DNA from 2 places in the Sphingopyxis sp. P1IMeth2 genome. Region 1 is predicted to be linked to the other one. Evidence: predicted binding sites of a transcription regulator. Region 1 holds the regulator's gene; the other holds the start of a gene.
The links. The regulator LexA, encoded in region 1, represses DNA repair genes until DNA is damaged. The targets are predictions, from matches to a motif close to GTTCCNCNCTTGTTCT.
Positions count from the first base shown of each region.

Region 2: the regulator LexA is predicted to act here: its motif matches at 1,730-1,745, upstream of recA (recombinase RecA).

Region 1 is NZ_FYAT01000016.1:46,278-49,951, reverse strand. Features, by position in the region: gene P1IM2_RS16110 (ComEC/Rec2 family competence protein) at 1-1,788, shown strand, start outside; gene lexA (transcriptional repressor LexA) at 1,742-2,425, opposite strand; gene P1IM2_RS16100 (molybdopterin molybdotransferase MoeA) at 2,491-3,674, opposite strand, start outside.
Region 2 is NZ_FYAT01000012.1:646,009-649,682, forward strand. Features, by position in the region: gene P1IM2_RS10005 (agmatinase family protein) at 1-372, opposite strand, end outside; gene recA (recombinase RecA) at 578-1,654, opposite strand; gene P1IM2_RS10015 (response regulator) at 1,777-2,130, opposite strand; gene P1IM2_RS10020 (response regulator) at 2,123-3,674, opposite strand, start outside.

The sequences.
Region 1 (3,674 bases):
GTCGAAGCCGCCGAGCCCTTGCCCGCGCGCGAGCAATTGCGGCTTGTCGTGCGGCCGCTCGCGCGTCCCGATCTGCCACCGCGCCTGCGGCTGACGCTGCGCGGCGACCAGCGGCGCCTAATTGTGCCGGGGACGATGATCGGCGTGCGCGCGCGGCTGATGCCGCCGCCAACCGCGAGCCTGCCCGGCGGCTACGACTTTGCGCAGCGCGCGTGGTTCGACCGCATCGGCGCGGTCGGAACAGTGCTTGGCGATGTCATACTGCCGCCGGGCGCCGAGCATGCGCGCCAGCCGCTGCGCGCGCGGCTGAGCGAGCATATCCATCGCCAGGTTGCGGGGTCGCCGGGCGGCGTCGCGTCGGCGCTGGTGACGGGCGATCGCGGCGCGATCACGCCCGAGGACGAGGAGGCGATGCGGCGCAGCGGGCTGGCGCATCTCCTGTCGATCAGCGGACTGCACGTCACCGCCGTGGTCGGCTTCGCGATGCTGCTCGCCATGCGGTTGCTGGCGCTCAGCCCGCGGCTCGCGCTCGCGGGCTATGTGTTGCCGCTTGCTGCCGCCGCCGGGGCGCTCGCTGGGGGCGGCTATACGTGGTTGGCTGGCGCCGAGGTGCCGACGCTGCGGTCGTTGATCGCGGCGTTGCTGGTGCTGGCGGCGATCCTGCTGGGGCGCGAGGCGATTACCTTGCGGCTCGTCGCCGCCGGCGCGCTGCTCGTGCTACTGTGGCGGCCCGAGGCGCTGGTCGGGCCGAGTTTCCAGCTCAGCTTCGCGGCGGTAACCGCGATCGTCGCGCTCCACGAAAGCAGGGCGATGCAGCGCTTCGTCGCGCGGCGCGAGGAGCCATTTGCCTTCCGCTTCGGGCGTGGCGTCGCCGGCTTGCTGATCACCGGCATCGTCGTCGAGGTCGCCTTGTCGCCGATTGCGCTGTTCCATTTTCACAAGGCCGGGCTTTATGGCGCGCTCGCCAATGTCGTCGCGATCCCGCTCACCACCTTCGTCATCATGCCGGCGGAGGCTTTGGCGCTGCTGTTCGACGCGGTGGGGGTGGGGGCGCCCTTCTGGTGGGTCGCCGATCATGCGCTGCGCTTGCTCATCGGGCTCGCGCATCATGTCGCCGCGGCGCCTGGCGCCGTCACCACCTTGCCTGTGTTCCCGCCATGGGCCTTCGGGGTCGCAATGGCGGGCGGGCTTTGGATATTGCTGTGGCGCAGTGGGTGGCGCTGGGCGGGCGCCGTGCCGCTGGTGGCGGGGATGGCGGTGCTGCTCGCTCAGCCGCGCCCCGACCTGCTCGTGACCGGCGACGGTCGGCATATCGCAGCCGCCGTGCCGGGCGGCGGCTATGCCATGCTGCGCGATCGTGCCGGCGATTTCGTACGCGACGCGATGGCCGAAGCGGCGGGGATCGACACGCCGCTCGTCGCGCTTGGCGATCTCGACCATGTCGATTGCAATCGCGATTTCTGCCGTTGGACACAGGGCAGGGGCGATGCGCCGCGCGTCATCCTTGCCGCGCATGGGCGCGACCGGATCGCCGGTGAGGAGATGGCGGCCGCCTGCGCAGCCGCCGATGTGGTCATCAGCGAACGCTGGCTACCGCGCGAATGCGTCGCGCGCTGGCTGACGATCGACCGCGATACGCTGGAAGAAAGCGGCGGCCTTGCGCTCTATCTGGGTACAAAGCCGCGGCTCGTTTCGGCGCTGCGCGCGGGCGATGCGCATCCTTGGCGCCGCCCGCACCAGCTTAGTGGTAACGACGAAGCAGTCCCGACAGCCGACCTTGCACCATGACGCGATCGGCTTCGTAACGCTGCGGTTCATAGGCGCTGTTGGCGGGATCGAGGCGCACCATCCGGCCTTCGCGATGGAAATATTTGAGCGTTGCGTCCTGTCCGTCGACGAGCGCGACGACGATATCGCCCTCGCGCGCGGTGCTCGCCTTCTGGATCAGCGCGTAGTCGCCGTCGAAAATCCCCGCCTCGACCATCGAGTCGCCCGACACCTCGAGCGCATAATGTTCGCCCGCGCCGAGCAACGCGGCGGGAACGGCGAGCCGGTTATAATCTTCGAACGCCTCGATCGGGACGCCGGCGGCAATCTTGCCGTGCAGCGGCACTTCGATAATGTCGTTCGCGGCGATGGGCTTCAGCGCCGGTGCGGGCTTGCGCAGCGGCACCACATTGTCGCTGTCGCTCCGCGTTTTGGGCTTGGCCGCATCGGGCAGCTTCAACACTTCGAGCGCACGCGCACGATTGGGCAGGCGGCGCAGGAAGCCGCGTTCCTCGAGCGCGCTGATCAGCCGGTGGATGCCCGATTTCGACTTGAGGCCCAGCGCCTCCTTCATTTCCTCGAACGACGGCGAGATGCCGCTGGCGTCGAGCCGTTCCTGGATGAAGTGGAGCAGTTCATGCTGCTTCGCGGTCAACATCGGTCGTTCTCCATGATGGCGTTTCCGGACATAAGGGGAACGATAGTGGAACAGACCGGAACTTGTCAAGCGATCGCGATATAGCTTGCAAGCTCCCCCGCCGCGCGGGGTGCCGCGCCGATATCGCGGACGATCAGCGCGTTGGCGGAGATCAGCGGTTGCGTCTGGCCGCTGTCCTGTCCGTCGCAGGGGGTGAGCAGCCCCTTGTCGAGGCGCGCGCGCAAATAATCGCGCCTTGCCCCGCCGGGGCCGAGTGGAACCGCGAGGGGGGCCTGGCTGACCTCCGGCAACGGCGCGGCCGCCCCGGCAAGGTAGCGGACGAGCGGTAGCAGAAAGAGCGTCGCGGTTACGAACGCCGACGACGGATTACCCGGCAGGCCGAGCAGGATCGCGTCGCCGATCCGGCCGGCGATCAGCGGCTTGCCGGGGCGCATCGCGATCTTCCAGAAATCGAGCTGCCCGCCCGCATCGTCGAGCGCGCCGCGGACATGGTCGTGATCGCCCACCGACGCGCCGCCAACGGTAACGATGACATCGTGCCGCCGCGCCATATCGCCCAATATATTGGCGAGAACGCCGCGATCGTCGCGCGCGCGCAGCGGCAGCGTGACGTCGGCGGGTTCGGCGGCGAGCATCGCGGCGAGCATCGTGCCGTTGCTGTCGGGTATCTGACCGGGCGCGAGCGCACGCCCGGGCGCGACCAGTTCGTCGCCTGTCGTCAGGATCGCGACGCGCGGGCGTCCCCCGACGATCAGGTCGCCCGCACCGCCCATGATGGCGGCGGCGAGCGCGCCGGGAGAGAGGCGACATCCCGCCGTGAGCAAATGCGCTCCCGCTGCAAAATCGCTTGCCCGGGCGCGGACATGGCGTCCACGCGACGCGGGGCCATCGCCGGTGAGCGTCAGGCGCGCGCCATCGGCGATGACATCCTCTTGCACCACCACGGTATCGGCATTGGCCGGCAGCATCGCGCCGGTGAAGATGCGGATCGCTTCGCCCGGGCCGAGCGCGTGGGCGGGCGCGGTGCCGGCGGCGACTTCGCCGGCGATCGTCCACGGGCCGGGCATATCGGCAAAGTGGATCGCATAGCCGTCCATCGCCGACAGCGCCGCCGCGGGCTGGTCGCGCCCGGCGACGACGTCCTGCGCAAGATAGCGTCCGGCGCATTGCGCCACGCCGATATTGTCGGCGCCGAGCGGCGGCTTCAGCGCCAGCAGCCGCGCCTGGGCCTCTTCGACCGCGAGCAGCG
Region 2 (3,674 bases), on a different contig from region 1:
GTCGTCGTACAAGTCGGGATGCGCGTCGATGTGCAGGATGTTGAGCGGACCGAAACAAGCGGCGGCGGCTTCGACGAGCGGAAATGTCACCGCATGATCGCCGCCGAGCGCGAGCGGAATTTCGCCATCCTCGTGCAGCATCGCGACATGGCGCCGGATCGCGGCATCGTCGTGTGCGACATGCTCGGTCAGCGGCAGGTCGCCATCGTCAGTGAAGGCGATATCCGTGCCGATTTCGGGACCGAGTTCGCTTGCCATATTGCCGCGATCGCTGCGCAGCGCCGCACGGATCGCCGCAGACCCGCCCGCCGCGCCGCGTTCGAAACTACTGTTGACGTCGGTCGGCAAACCGAAAAGGCGGATCGCGGGCATCGAGCCTGTGTAGTCCTTGCCCCTGAACACGCAAGCCGGGATGCGGTACATGCCCCGCCAGCATGGTCAGCGGCGGCATGGTCAACGGCGGCCGGGCCGACCTGCCAAGAGAGGGGTCGGGCAGATCCAAGGAGGCGTGCCGGAGAGGCACGGACCCGCCGCCGTTCGCCGGCGAGCCGTATTGCGACGGCTCGCCGGATCCGGATTAGATATCGTCGTCGTCCGCGTCGGGGCCGGTCATCATCTCTTCGGCCACCGCATCGGTGCGGCTGCGGATCGCCTTTTCGAGCCGTTCCATCAGTTCGGGATTTTCGGTCAGGAAATTCTTCGCATTTTCGCGGCCCTGACCGATGCGGATCGAATCATAGCTGAACCAGGCGCCCGATTTTTCGACGAGACCGGCTTTGACCCCGAGGTCGAGAATTTCGCCGATCTTCGAAATGCCCTGCCCGTACATGATGTCGAATTCGACCTGCTTGAACGGGGGCGCGACCTTGTTCTTGACGACTTTGACACGCGTGGTGTTGCCGACGATTTCGTCGCGGTCCTTGATCTGGCCGGTGCGGCGGATATCGAGGCGGACCGAGGCGTAGAATTTGAGCGCATTGCCGCCCGTCGTCGTCTCGGGATTGCCGTACATCACGCCGATCTTCATGCGCAGCTGGTTGATGAAGATCACCATGCAGCGCGAGCGGCTGATCGAGCCGGTGAGTTTGCGCAAGCTCTGCGACATCAGGCGCGCCTGAAGGCCGACATGGCTGTCGCCCATCTCGCCTTCGATTTCGGCGCGCGGGACGAGTGCGGCGACCGAGTCGACGACGAGCACGTCGATCGCATTCGAGCGCACCAGCGTATCGACAATTTCAAGCGCCTGTTCGCCCGTATCGGGCTGCGACACGATCAGCTCGTCAATGTTTACGCCCAGCTTCTTCGCATAGACGGGATCGAGCGCATGTTCGGCATCGACGAAAGCCGCGGTTCCGCCGGTCTTCTGCGCTTCGGCGATGCAATGCAGCGCGAGGGTGGTCTTGCCCGAGCTTTCGGGACCGTAGATTTCGATGACGCGGCCACGCGGCAGACCGCCGACGCCGAGCGCGATGTCGAGCCCGAGCGATCCGGTCGAGACCGCCTCGACCTGCATCGCTTCCTTCGATCCGAGCTTCATCACCGAGCCCTTGCCGAACGCGCGATCGATCTGCGCGAGTGCGGCGTCGAGCGCCTTCTGCCTGTCTGTGCTGTTCACTGATTTCCCCGATTCGACGAGTGATAATTGTCCGGCCATGACCGTTCCTTTCCAGCTCTAGAGCGAAGGCAGAACCACCGCAACGCCAGAGCTGTGTACGCTATTTGTTCTATAGGAACAAGTGGAGAACAAATATTTTTGCGCTATCGGCGAGGCGCGCGCTATTTCCCGAAAAAACCATTCAGAACGGCCTCGATTTCGGCGATACGGAACGGCTTCGTCACCAGCTTGCGGTTCGCATGCGGCGCGGGAATCACGTCGCCGCCGCCCGACGTGAAGGCAAAGGGAATCCCCCGCTCCGCCAGCGCATCGGCGACAGGCCATCCCTTTTCGTCGCCCAGGTTGATATCGACGAGTGCGCCCGCCACCGGCTGCGACGCGACTACCGCGAGCGCTTCCTCGTTGGTCGTCGCCTGCGCCGGTTCGGGATAGCCGAGCGCGTCGAACATATCGACGAGCATCATGCCGATCAGGACATCGTCTTCGACAAGCAGGATCAACCTGTCTTCAGCCATGACCCACCCTATGCGCCGCATCGTCGAGCGCCATCGATACTGCTTCTGCAAGCTGCGCAACCGAGAAGGGCTTGGGCAGGAAGGCGACATCATCGATGTTGATCGACTGGCGCAACTGCTCCTCGGCATAGCCCGACATGAACAGCACCGGCAGGTTCGCCCGCTTGGCGCGCATCGCGCGGATCATCGTCGGCCCGTCCATCGTCGGCATCACAACGTCGCTGATCACCAGGTCAATCTTGTCCATCGCGGCGAAGCGTTCAAGCCCCTCTTCGCCCTGCGAAGCGGTAGCGACCGTATAACCCGCGCGGGTCAGCGCCCGTTCGGCGACGGCCCGCACCATATCCTCGTCCTCGACGAGAAGGATGGTACCCGTGCCCCACTGGCTTTTCTTCGCCTTCGCAGCCGGCGGCGGCGTTGCCGGCACGCCGCTTTCGGCTCGGTGGACCGGCAGGTAAATGGTGAAGCTGGTCCCCGCGCCCGGTTTGCTGTCGGCAAAGATAAAGCCCGCCGATTGTTTGATGATGCCATAGACCGTCGACAGTCCCAGTCCTGTCCCCTTGCCGACATCTTTGGTCGTGAAAAAGGGTTCGAAAATTTTAGGCAGCACTTCGGCCGGAATGCCGGTCCCCGTATCGCTGACCTTCAGCGCGCTGTAATCGGCGGGCGGCATGAATTCATTGCCCATCTGGCGCACTTCAGCGGCGGAAACGGGATAGGTTTCGATCGTCAACGTCCCGCCGCCGGACATCGCGTCGCGCGCATTGACCGCAAGGTTGATGATGACCTGCTCTAGCTGCCCGGGGTCGGCGCGCACCGCACCCAGCCCGCGGCCATGATGCACCGACAATTGCACCGTATCGCCGATCAGCCGCTTGAGCAGATGGGACACTTCCGAAATCACGTCGGGAAGCTGCAATATCTGCGGCCGCAACGTCTGCTGGCGCGAAAAGGCGAGCAACTGCCGCGTCAGGCTCGCCGCGCGGTTGGCGTTGCTGCGGATTTGCTGAATATCGTCATAGTCGCTGTCGCCCGGCGTGTGCCGCATCAGCATCAGATCGCAGCTTCCGAGCACCGCGGTCAGGATATTGTTGAAATCATGCGCGACGCCGCCCGCAAGCTGGCCGACCGCCTGCATCTTCGATGCCTGCGCCACCTGCCGCTTGAGGCGCGACTCTTCGCTCGAATCCTTGAGGCTAAGCAGAACCGCCGCCTCGCCCAGCCCGCGCACGCCGACGACGCGCATCGACACCGGTTCGTCGCCTTGTCCGGCCAGCCGGATCGACAGATCGCCGCCGACCTGCTGCCCGCTGCTGTGACGGCGGATCATGTCGGCGAGTGGTCCCTTGTCCTCGCCGACCACAAGATCGCCGGGGTAGCGCGGCCTCTTGCCATCGGCGACGCCCGCGGCGCGCATGAAAGCGCGGTTCATGTACAGAAAGCGCCCGTCGCGATCGACGAGCGCAAGCCCGAAGGGCAGCAGTGACAGCAGCGTTTCGATATAGCTTTGCGCCGTGCCGCGATCGGCGGGTCCGATCTCCTCG